2 regions of the Rossellomorea marisflavi genome follow, and region 2 is predicted to be linked to the other one. Evidence: a T-box and tRNA genes for the amino acid it is inferred to sense, from the RefSeq annotation. Region 2 holds a T-box; the other holds one or more tRNA genes.

Evidence for each region. A T-box is a leader RNA that pairs with one kind of tRNA and senses whether it is charged. The one in region 2 lies ahead of thrS (threonine--tRNA ligase), so its partner is inferred to be a tRNA-Thr.
Region 1: it has a tRNA-Thr gene. The T-box ahead of thrS (threonine--tRNA ligase) is inferred to sense a tRNA for this amino acid. The anticodon was not compared.

What each region holds. Positions count from the first base shown of each region.
Region 1 covers NZ_CP081870.1:3,719,856-3,724,641, reverse strand. Annotated here, with positions in the region: gene K6T23_RS19430 (TcaA NTF2-like domain-containing protein) at 1-680, shown strand, start outside; gene K6T23_RS19425 (TcaA NTF2-like domain-containing protein) at 840-1,598, shown strand; gene K6T23_RS19420 (hypothetical protein) at 1,755-1,901, shown strand; tRNA gene K6T23_RS19415 (tRNA-Glu) at 2,095-2,169, shown strand; tRNA gene K6T23_RS19410 (tRNA-Val) at 2,173-2,248, shown strand; tRNA gene K6T23_RS19405 (tRNA-Thr) at 2,352-2,427, shown strand; tRNA gene K6T23_RS19400 (tRNA-Lys) at 2,464-2,539, shown strand; tRNA gene K6T23_RS19395 (tRNA-Leu) at 2,550-2,634, shown strand; tRNA gene K6T23_RS19390 (tRNA-Gly) at 2,638-2,712, shown strand; tRNA gene K6T23_RS19385 (tRNA-Arg) at 2,803-2,879, shown strand; tRNA gene K6T23_RS19380 (tRNA-Pro) at 2,886-2,962, shown strand; tRNA gene K6T23_RS19375 (tRNA-Ala) at 2,971-3,046, shown strand; tRNA gene K6T23_RS19370 (tRNA-Met) at 3,083-3,156, shown strand; tRNA gene K6T23_RS19365 (tRNA-Ile) at 3,177-3,250, shown strand; tRNA gene K6T23_RS19360 (tRNA-Ser) at 3,262-3,354, shown strand; tRNA gene K6T23_RS19355 (tRNA-Met) at 3,378-3,451, shown strand; tRNA gene K6T23_RS19350 (tRNA-Asp) at 3,576-3,652, shown strand; tRNA gene K6T23_RS19345 (tRNA-Phe) at 3,687-3,762, shown strand; tRNA gene K6T23_RS19340 (tRNA-Tyr) at 3,768-3,851, shown strand; tRNA gene K6T23_RS19335 (tRNA-Trp) at 3,894-3,967, shown strand; tRNA gene K6T23_RS19330 (tRNA-His) at 3,980-4,055, shown strand; tRNA gene K6T23_RS19325 (tRNA-Gln) at 4,062-4,136, shown strand; tRNA gene K6T23_RS19320 (tRNA-Cys) at 4,141-4,214, shown strand; tRNA gene K6T23_RS19315 (tRNA-Leu) at 4,237-4,321, shown strand; tRNA gene K6T23_RS19310 (tRNA-Gly) at 4,337-4,410, shown strand; tRNA gene K6T23_RS19305 (tRNA-Ile) at 4,425-4,501, shown strand; tRNA gene K6T23_RS19300 (tRNA-Asn) at 4,510-4,584, shown strand.
Region 2 covers NZ_CP081870.1:3,005,856-3,010,641, reverse strand. Annotated here, with positions in the region: gene ytxC (sporulation protein YtxC) at 398-1,246, shown strand; T-box leader at 1,314-1,546, shown strand; gene thrS (threonine--tRNA ligase) at 1,630-3,564, shown strand; ribosomal protein L20 leader region at 3,724-3,856, shown strand; gene infC (translation initiation factor IF-3) at 3,938-4,441, shown strand; gene rpmI (50S ribosomal protein L35) at 4,464-4,664, shown strand; gene rplT (50S ribosomal protein L20) at 4,695-4,786, shown strand, end outside.

The sequences.
Region 1 (4,786 bases), 710 kb from region 2:
AGCTCGATCTGACCATCGATTTCTCAGGGAAATACGTCTTCCTTGATGAATATGACAGTGAAGAGGTGTCTGCACTCCTCATCAATGGGAAGAAGATGAAAGATCAGGTGAAATATGAGACGCCGATCGGACCGTTCCCGACGGACGGTTCAGTAGAAATCGTCGCCGAGCATACGGTCAAGGATAAGACATATACGTCCGATGCTATCAAAGTGACGAATCTTTCTTCTGACTATCTGTACTTTGAGTATCCTGAACTCATCAAGGAGCAGGATGCTGCATGGTACAGCCCATGGGACGAGGAAGAAGAGGAGCCTGATGTGGATGCCGAACTGACGGAGTTCATAGAAGACTACACCTATGCAATCGTAGAAGCCAGGAACACCGGGGACTTCTCCGGTGCCGCAGCATACCATGACCCAGACGGTGAAGCATACGGACAGGCTGAACAGTACGCAGCGGACCTGTTTAAGGCCGGTACAAAAGAAGATGTCATCGATGTGACCGTCGGTGATATTGAAGAAGACGGCGATGCCTACATTGTTCACCTCGAAGACACTTTCAGCATCACGAAATCCGACGGCAGTGAGAATGAGAGTACGTTTGATACGATCTACAAAGTGATATCGACTGAAGATGGCTATCAGGTCAATAAGCTGATCGATACGGACGAACAATAGATATGAAATGCATGAAGAAGATGATTCCCATCCAAGAGGGGATCATCTTTTTTTATGAATCGATCCTCTATCTACCATATTGATAGAAACGATGTGTCGGACTGAACGGGATTTTAGAAAAAGACCACTATCAGTGAGGGAAATCACGTTATAAAAGGAGTGCTGCCGGGGGAACGGCCGCTCACAGGGACGTTTGACGGAAGCTATTCCACCTTTAAAGAAAAACAAGATCTTTCCTTCAATGAAGCCTGTGAAAATGAACTTGAGGTGAGCATTGATTTTGGAGCGGGATATGTCTATGTCGATGAGTACGATGAAATCAGCGTGCTACTCATTAATGGAAAGAAGCAAGAAAAGCTTCCACATGATACGCCACTCGGCCCATTTGCGACCGATGGTTCTGTCACAGCTACAGGGGAGTTCGAGTATAAAGGAAAAACCTATAAGTCTGTCCCGCAGAAGATTCAAACGTCCGGACCTAATTTCCTAACGTTTCAGTATCCCGAGCTTGATGACATTCGCGAAGCAGAGGAAGAAGCTTTCGAACAGGAAGCTATAGAGGCTCTGGAAGCAGAAGAAACGGAGGGAAATATCCGCACCTTTATAGAAGATTATACGTATGAGAGCGCACATGCGAGGAACGAGGGGGATTTTTGGCTAGTCGAGTACATGCATCATCCCGATGGAGAAGCTTACGCAGAGTCCAGGGATTTTATTGAGTATCTTTATGAAAATGATATAAAGGAGGAAGTCATTGATTTTAAGGTTATTAGTATAGAAGAAGACGGTAGCGATTACCTCGTCACCACACAGGAGACCTTCGATATCTACGATTCGTCTGGAGATGTGTCCCGTAAAAGCTACAAGACAACGTATGGATCACAGATTCTGCCGGCGTCCTGCAGGTATGGGAGCTGATCGAGACCAATGAAATCTAAGGGGACTGCCCGGTGAAGGCGGGGCAGTATGGTTGCCACATTAAACTTTACATCATTCAAACCCGTCCTTAGCATAATCTTTACATTCCTTTGATAAACTAAAGGCAACAAGATTAACCAACCAGGAGGGATCGCGATGCTTCGTACATTTTTAAGGGAATGGCATAAGTTCTGGTTCTTCACCTTCAATTACCGTCTGGATACGACCCACGACAGCAGTTTGTTGAATAAATATCAGGAAAAATCCAGATATCACGGAGACAAACTTGTACAGCTCTTGTAGCTGTCTTTTTTATTTTTAGAAAACCACCACATTTATATTGTGGAAACACTCCTATATGTGGTATCTTAATCTTCTAGCAGTCAACCGGCTGAAAAAAAACGAACTCGTTCGGTGAAATATTTTTGAAAAGAAGTTGACTTCTGCGAAATAAGATGATATAGTAATTCTTGTCCTTAAGAGACGCATACATAACGGCCCATTGGTCAAGCGGTTAAGACACCGCCCTTTCACGGCGGTAACACGGGTTCGAATCCCGTATGGGTCACCATTTGGAGGATTAGCTCAGCTGGGAGAGCATCTGCCTTACAAGCAGAGGGTCGGCGGTTCGATCCCGTCATCCTCCACCATAGTTTTTTCACGAAGCGCAAGCGGAGTGACAATAACTTACCATTAAGTTCTTAACCTTTGCGCAGATGTTAAGGCAAAGCGAAAAGAACGATTATACACCATGCCGGTGTAGCTCAACTGGTAGAGCAACTGACTTGTAATCAGTAGGTTGGGGGTTCAAGTCCTCTTGCCGGCACCACTTTTGTTCGATTGGTTTGGACAAAGCAAGCAGAACGAGCCATTAGCTCAGTTGGTAGAGCATCTGACTTTTAATCAGAGGGTCGAAGGTTCGAATCCTTCATGGCTCACCATTTGTATCATGCGGGTGTGGCGGAATTGGCAGACGCACCAGACTTAGGATCTGGCGCCGCAAGGCGTGGGGGTTCAAGTCCCTTCACCCGCACCATATGCGGAAGTAGTTCAGTGGTAGAACACCACCTTGCCAAGGTGGGGGTCGCGGGTTCGAATCCCGTCTTCCGCTCCATTATTGTTGCCTCGCCGCATTGGCGGACCGACAGAAGCACAGGTTTACAATCCTTCATTGGATTCACTTGATGCAGGATAATAAATACGTGCGCCCGTAGCTCAATTGGATAGAGCGTTTGACTACGGATCAAAAGGTTAGGGGTTCGACTCCTCTCGGGCGCGCCATTATATCGGGAAGTAGCTCAGCTTGGTAGAGCACTTGGTTTGGGACCAAGGGGTCGCAGGTTCGAATCCTGTCTTCCCGACCACTTTCTTTGGGGCCTTAGCTCAGCTGGGAGAGCGCCTGCTTTGCACGCAGGAGGTCAGCGGTTCGATCCCGCTAGGCTCCACCAACGATCCTTTGATCGAACATATAGGTTATTCATCATGGCGGTGTAGCTCAGCTGGCTAGAGCGTACGGTTCATACCCGTGAGGTCGGGGGTTCGATCCCCTCCGCCGCTATTTACATACGGTTATGCTTTGGACCCTTAGCTCAGTTGGTTAGAGCAGACGGCTCATAACCGTCCGGTCGCAGGTTCGAGTCCTGCAGGGTCCATTTATACATACGGAGGAATACCCAAGTCCGGCTGAAGGGATCGGTCTTGAAAACCGACAGGGGTGTCAAAGCCCGCGGGGGTTCGAATCCCCCTTCCTCCTCCATATTTCCTTTCATCTTTTATCGTCGCGGGGTGGAGCAGTTCGGTAGCTCGTCGGGCTCATAACCCGAAGGTCGCAGGTTCAAATCCTGTCCCCGCAATACCATGTTGATCCGAGAGGATCGGGATGTAGTGACAATGATAGCTTTGCTATCGCAGCACATTGATGTTTATTTCGCTAATGCGAATACTAATGATAGCTATTTTGCTATCGCAAAAAGCTTTGGTCCGGTAGTTCAGTTGGTTAGAATGCCTGCCTGTCACGCAGGAGGTCGCGGGTTCGAGTCCCGTCCGGACCGCCATTTATCTTTTTTATATGTAACAAAGACCTTTTATGGCTCAGTAGCTCAGTTGGTAGAGCAATGGACTGAAAATCCATGTGTCGGCGGTTCGATTCCGTCCTGAGCCACCATTGATGGAGGGGTAGCGAAGTGGCTAAACGCGGCGGACTGTAAATCCGCTCCTTCGGGTTCGGCAGTTCGAATCTGCCCCCCTCCACCATTTGTTTTCTTGAACTAGGTTCAAGTATAGAACGATCTATATAGGGGCATAGTTTAACGGTAGAACGAAGGTCTCCAAAACCTTTGGTGTGGGTTCGATTCCTACTGCCCCTGCCAAAAAAACACATGGCGATTGTGGCGAAGTGGTTAACGCACCGGATTGTGGTTCCGGCATTCGTGGGTTCGATTCCCATCAGTCGCCCCATATTATTGGGCTATAGCCAAGCGGTAAGGCATCGCACTTTGACTGCGACATGCGTTGGTTCGAATCCAGCTAGCCCAGCCAATAAGGCGGTATAGCCAAGTGGTAAGGCAGAGGTCTGCAAAACCTTCACCACCGGTTCAAATCCGGTTACCGCCTCCAATTTTATTTTTTTTCAGCACCTGCCGGTGTGGCGGAATAGGCAGACGCGCACGACTCAAAATCGTGTTCCGTAAGGAGTGCCGGTTCGACCCCGGCCACCGGTACCATTTTCAATTTAACATGCGGGTGTAGTTTAATGGTAAAACCTCAGCCTTCCAAGCTGATGTCGTGGGTTCGATTCCCATCACCCGCTCCAATTTATTTTCATGCGGGCCTATAGCTCAGCTGGTTAGAGCGCACGCCTGATAAGCGTGAGGTCGGTGGTTCGAGTCCACTTAGGCCCACCATCTACCATTCCGCAGTAGCTCAGTGGTAGAGCTATCGGCTGTTAACCGATCGGTCGCAAGTTCGAATCTTGCCTGCGGAGCCATTTCTTTTTAAAATTTTTTGAAAAAGTTTGAAAAAGAAGTTGACTTCTGCGAAGTTAATTGGTAAGCTGGTAATTGTTGCTGAGGCAATGTCGTCAAAAACTTTTTAAAATAAAGTATTGACAACAAACATCGATTACTGTAATATAGTAAGGGTCGCTTCGAGAGAAGCACTTGATATTTGAACCTTGAAAACTGAACAAA
Region 2 (4,786 bases):
GAAGTCTTGCACGGAGATCATGAGCGGTAGTAAGATCCTATACTGATCGTGTTCGGCATTAAAGGGGCCTCTTTTAGTTTTGTCCCATCCTCTTTTTCAATTGTCCAATGATTACAGAAGTGCCTGCGGTTGATCGGAAGACTCCAGAGGAAAGAGCAGCATGCCAGCCGACTACGATCACGCATACCCCGTCTCGCAAGGGAACGATGGGAAGACCCACATGGATTGTCTTGGTAAAAAATAATCCCTTTTCGTGTTGTCCAGACCTCCTTTGCAGAGTCCCGAAAACGTGCCCGACCCGGACCCGTCCTGTAAATTTATTCGCCCCCCACTTCTAAATTGGCCAGGCCCTCCATATACATAAAGCAGGGAAATGGCTTTAAGGAGGCGGGATCGATTGGTAGAATTGATTTTCAGACGAAAGGCTGATGCACTGCGATGTCAGAAGCATCTGTGCGCACCATCCTGGATAAAGGAAACGCAGATTCAAAGATGCAGCCACTATGCAATTTCGATAGAAGTGAAGACCGACCGTGATAGAATCAGTCTTGGAACAAGCCTGACGACCTTCATCATCAACGAGATGTGGAAGGGGTGGACGGAAGAGACCCTTAAAGCGGATTATTATTACAATGATCCGGAGGAAGTGGACCAGATCTGCGCCATCATTTCAGAAATGAGGAGCGGGGAACGACCGGAACTGACGGAATTCTTGACCGACTGGGATGAGAGTGGGCTCGTGTTGGGAGAAGTTCAGAACCTCCTCTGCCATCCGGCACCTGTCACGTTCGATTCCTTTGCGACATTCAGGTTGAAGAACCTCCATGATAAATGGAGGGAGATGCTCGGACTTGCCATTGATGAGTACAAGATGGAGCAGGAATATCAAGTGTTCATCCAGATGCTGAGGGAGTATCTCGCCATCAGGGGAGAGAGGACCGATACCATCCACTTGTATCCTTCGAGGACAGGCTTCCGTTTTTTCGATGGTCACTATACGGAAGTGACGAAGGAAGAGCTGATGAACGCCATCGATAAACGATTGTTCTTTCAGCACCCCCTGTATGTAGATTCCTCCACCATCGCTCCGTTACTGTCGCTTGCACCGAAAAGCATTTTTGTATATGGAACGGAAGAGGAGAAAATCGTCACCACCCTGAGAAATATATTTGAAGACAGACTGGATATCCTTCCGGTCAGCTACTTCCCCGATCCGTGCATCCCCCTGGATCTTGCCAACGAATAAGATAGGATGGCGCCCTCTTGCTTTTCCGGACATAACCGATTATAATACCTACATACTAAGTGCATACAAACAGGTTATGATGAGGACAACAATCTTCCGGACGGGATTACAGAGAGGGAAGCCGAATGGCTGCAAGCTTCCTATCAGCAAGGATGAATTGACCACCTCTGAACTTCGATTGCGAACGGGGCTATCCCCAGTAGTCATCGACGGCGAAACGTCGTTATCAAGACAATGAAGTCATTCCCGTGATGGGGATGAAAAGTTGGGTGGAACCGCGAGTACAACCTCGTCCCTTCGTATATTTACGGAGAGACGGGGTTTTTTGTTTTTTATTCGGCCGATTCTTGGCCAATGATGAATCATAAAAGGAGTGATATGCTATGTCAGAAGTAGTGAAAATGCAGTTCCCTGATGGGAATGTGAAGGAGTTCCCAAAAGGGACAACAACAGAGGAAATCGCAGCCTCGATCTCACCAGGTCTGAAGAAAAAGGCATTGGCAGGGAAAGTGAATGGGAATCTGATTGATCTCCGGACAGGAATTGAAAGCGATGGAAGCATCGAAATCATCACTCCACCAGGTGAAGACGCCCTGGAAATCTTGCGCCACAGTACAGCCCACTTGATGGCTCAGGCGATCAAACGCCTGTATCCCGAAACGAAACTCGGCATCGGACCGGTCATCGAAGGTGGATTCTACTATGATGTCGATTCCGAGCATACCTTCACACCTGAAGATCTTCCTTTGATCGAAAAGGAAATGAAAAAGATCACCGGTGAAAACCTCGAGGTCATCCGTAAAGAGGTAAGCCGTGATGAAGCCCAGCGCATTTATGAGGAAGTCGGCGATGAATATAAGCTCGAGCTTCTTGAAGCCATCCCTGAAGGGGAGCAGGTATCCATCTACGAACAAGGCGAATTCTTCGACCTTTGCCGTGGGATCCACATCCCGTCGACCAACAAGATCAAGGAGTTCAAACTCCTCAGCATCGCAGGTGCCTACTGGCGCGGAAACAGCGACAACAAAATGCTGCAGCGGATCTATGGTACAGCTTTCTTCAAGAAAGAAGACCTGGAAGAGCATCTCCGCCTGCTTGAAGAAGCGAAGGAACGCGATCACCGTAAAATCGGGAAGGAACTGGATCTGTTCATGACGTCCCAAAAGGTCGGTCAGGGTCTGCCGATGTGGCTTCCGAAAGGGGCAACCGTCCGCCGCATCGTCGAACGTTATATCGTGGATAAAGAGGAGCGCCTGGGCTACAACCACGTGTATACTCCGGCACTCGCAAGCGTCGAGCTTTACAAAACAAGCGGTCACTGGGATCACTACCAGGAAGATATGTTCCCGATCATGGAGATGGACAACGAAGATCTTGTTCTCCGTCCGATGAACTGCCCACATCATATGATGATTTATAAAAACAGCATCCACAGCTACCGGGAGCTGCCGATCCGTATCGCGGAATTGGGTCTCATGCACCGCTATGAAATGTCCGGTGCCCTCTCTGGCCTCCAGCGTGTACGTGGAATGACGTTGAATGATGCCCATATCTTCGTCCGCCCGGATCAGATCAAGGATGAATTCAAGCGTGTGGTCCATCTTGTACAGGAAGTATATAAAGACTTCGATATCAACGAGTATTCCTTCCGCCTGTCTTACCGCGATCCGGAAGACAAAGAGAAATACTTCGATGACGACGAGATGTGGAACAAGGCTCAAGGCATGCTGAAAGAAGCCATGGATGAGCTGGAAATCGACTATTTCGAAGCAGAAGGGGAAGCGGCTTTCTACGGACCGAAGCTTGACGTTCAAGTGAAGACTGCCCTCGGCAAAGAAGAGACCCTTTCCACTGTCCAGCTGGACTTCCTTCTTCCGGAACGTTTCGATCTCACTTATGTAGGGGAAGACGGGAAGCAACATCGTCCGGTCGTTATCCACCGCGGTGTCGTATCGACAATGGAACGCTTCGTGGCATTCCTCATCGAAGAGTACAAAGGAGCATTCCCGACATGGCTCGCACCGACTCAGGTACAGGTCATCCCGGTATCGCCGGATGTGCATTTCGACTATGCCAAAGAAGTACAGGAAAAATTGCAGGCTGAAGGCCTCCGTGTCGATATTGATGACCGGAATGAAAAAATCGGCTACAAGATCCGTGAAGCCCAGATGAGCAAGGTGCCATACATGCTCGTTGTCGGGGATAACGAAATCAAAGAAAAAGCCGTCAATGTCCGCAAGTATGGTGAACAGAAGTCAGAAACGCTTTCCTTCGATGCCTTTGCTGATATGGTGAAATCCGAAGCGAAACGCGGATAACGTCTTTCTTTTTGCCGGTTAGCATGCATCTTTCGGGAAAACCTCAAAAAAAGGTTGCACTCTACCGAGATGAATGCTATCATGAAATACGTTGTGACAAACCGGTTTGACTTTGGTATTGTCTTATGGTATAGTATCTAAGGTGAATTGAATACAGTTTGGTACAAGTAGAGGCATCCCGCTTCTCACCTGAATGACGCGTTTTGCAGTTACCAGGTAACTTTCATGATAATTAAGCGATGTGCTTTATAATCAGATGCGGGTGTTTCGACACTCGCATCTTTTTTGTTTCTGAAATGAAGGTCGGGTGCTGCAAACCGATACCGCGTATTCTTTTAAATTACCTTGGAGGTGGCTAGTTATTAGCAAAGACATGATCTTAAACGAAACGATTCGTGCCCGTGAAGTGCGTCTGATCGATCAGAATGGTGAACAGCTTGGAATCAAAACCAAGAACGAAGCCCTTGAAATCGCAGAACGCGTCAATCTTGATCTTGTTCTCGTTGCTCCAACTGCAAAACCACCCGTTGCCCGTATCATGGACTACGGAAAGTTTAAGTTCGAACAACAGAAGAAAGAAAAAGAAGCCCGTAAAAATCAAAAGATCATCAATCTGAAAGAGGTTCGCCTGAGCCCGACGATCGATGACCATGATTTCAATACGAAACTTCGCAATGCTCGTAAGTTCCTTGAAAAAGGAGACAAAGTTAAAGCGTCTATCCGATTTAAAGGCCGTGCGATCACGCACAAAGAGATCGGCCAACGTGTACTCGATCGTTTCTCCGATGAGTGCAAAGACGTTGCAACCGTTGAATCAAAGCCTAAAATGGATGGTCGCAGCATGTTCTTGGTGCTCGCACCAGTCAACGAAAAATAATCGACCCGAGGAGGAAAAGCACATGCCAAAAATGAAAACTCACCGCGGCTCAGCTAAGCGTTTCAAGAAAACAGGTTCTGGTAAACTTAAACGTTCTCACGCTTACACAAGCCATTTATTCGCTAATAAATCTACTAAAGCAAAACGTAAGCTACGTAAAGCTGCTGTTGTCTCTAAAGGAGATTTCAAACGCATTCGTCATATGCTTGACAACCTTAAATAAAAAGCAAGTAAGAAATAGGAGGGAATTATTATGCCACGCGTAAAAGGCGGAACAGTAACTCGCAGACGTCGTAAAAAAGTTCTTAAATTAGCCAAAGGTTATTTCGGTTCAAAACATACTCT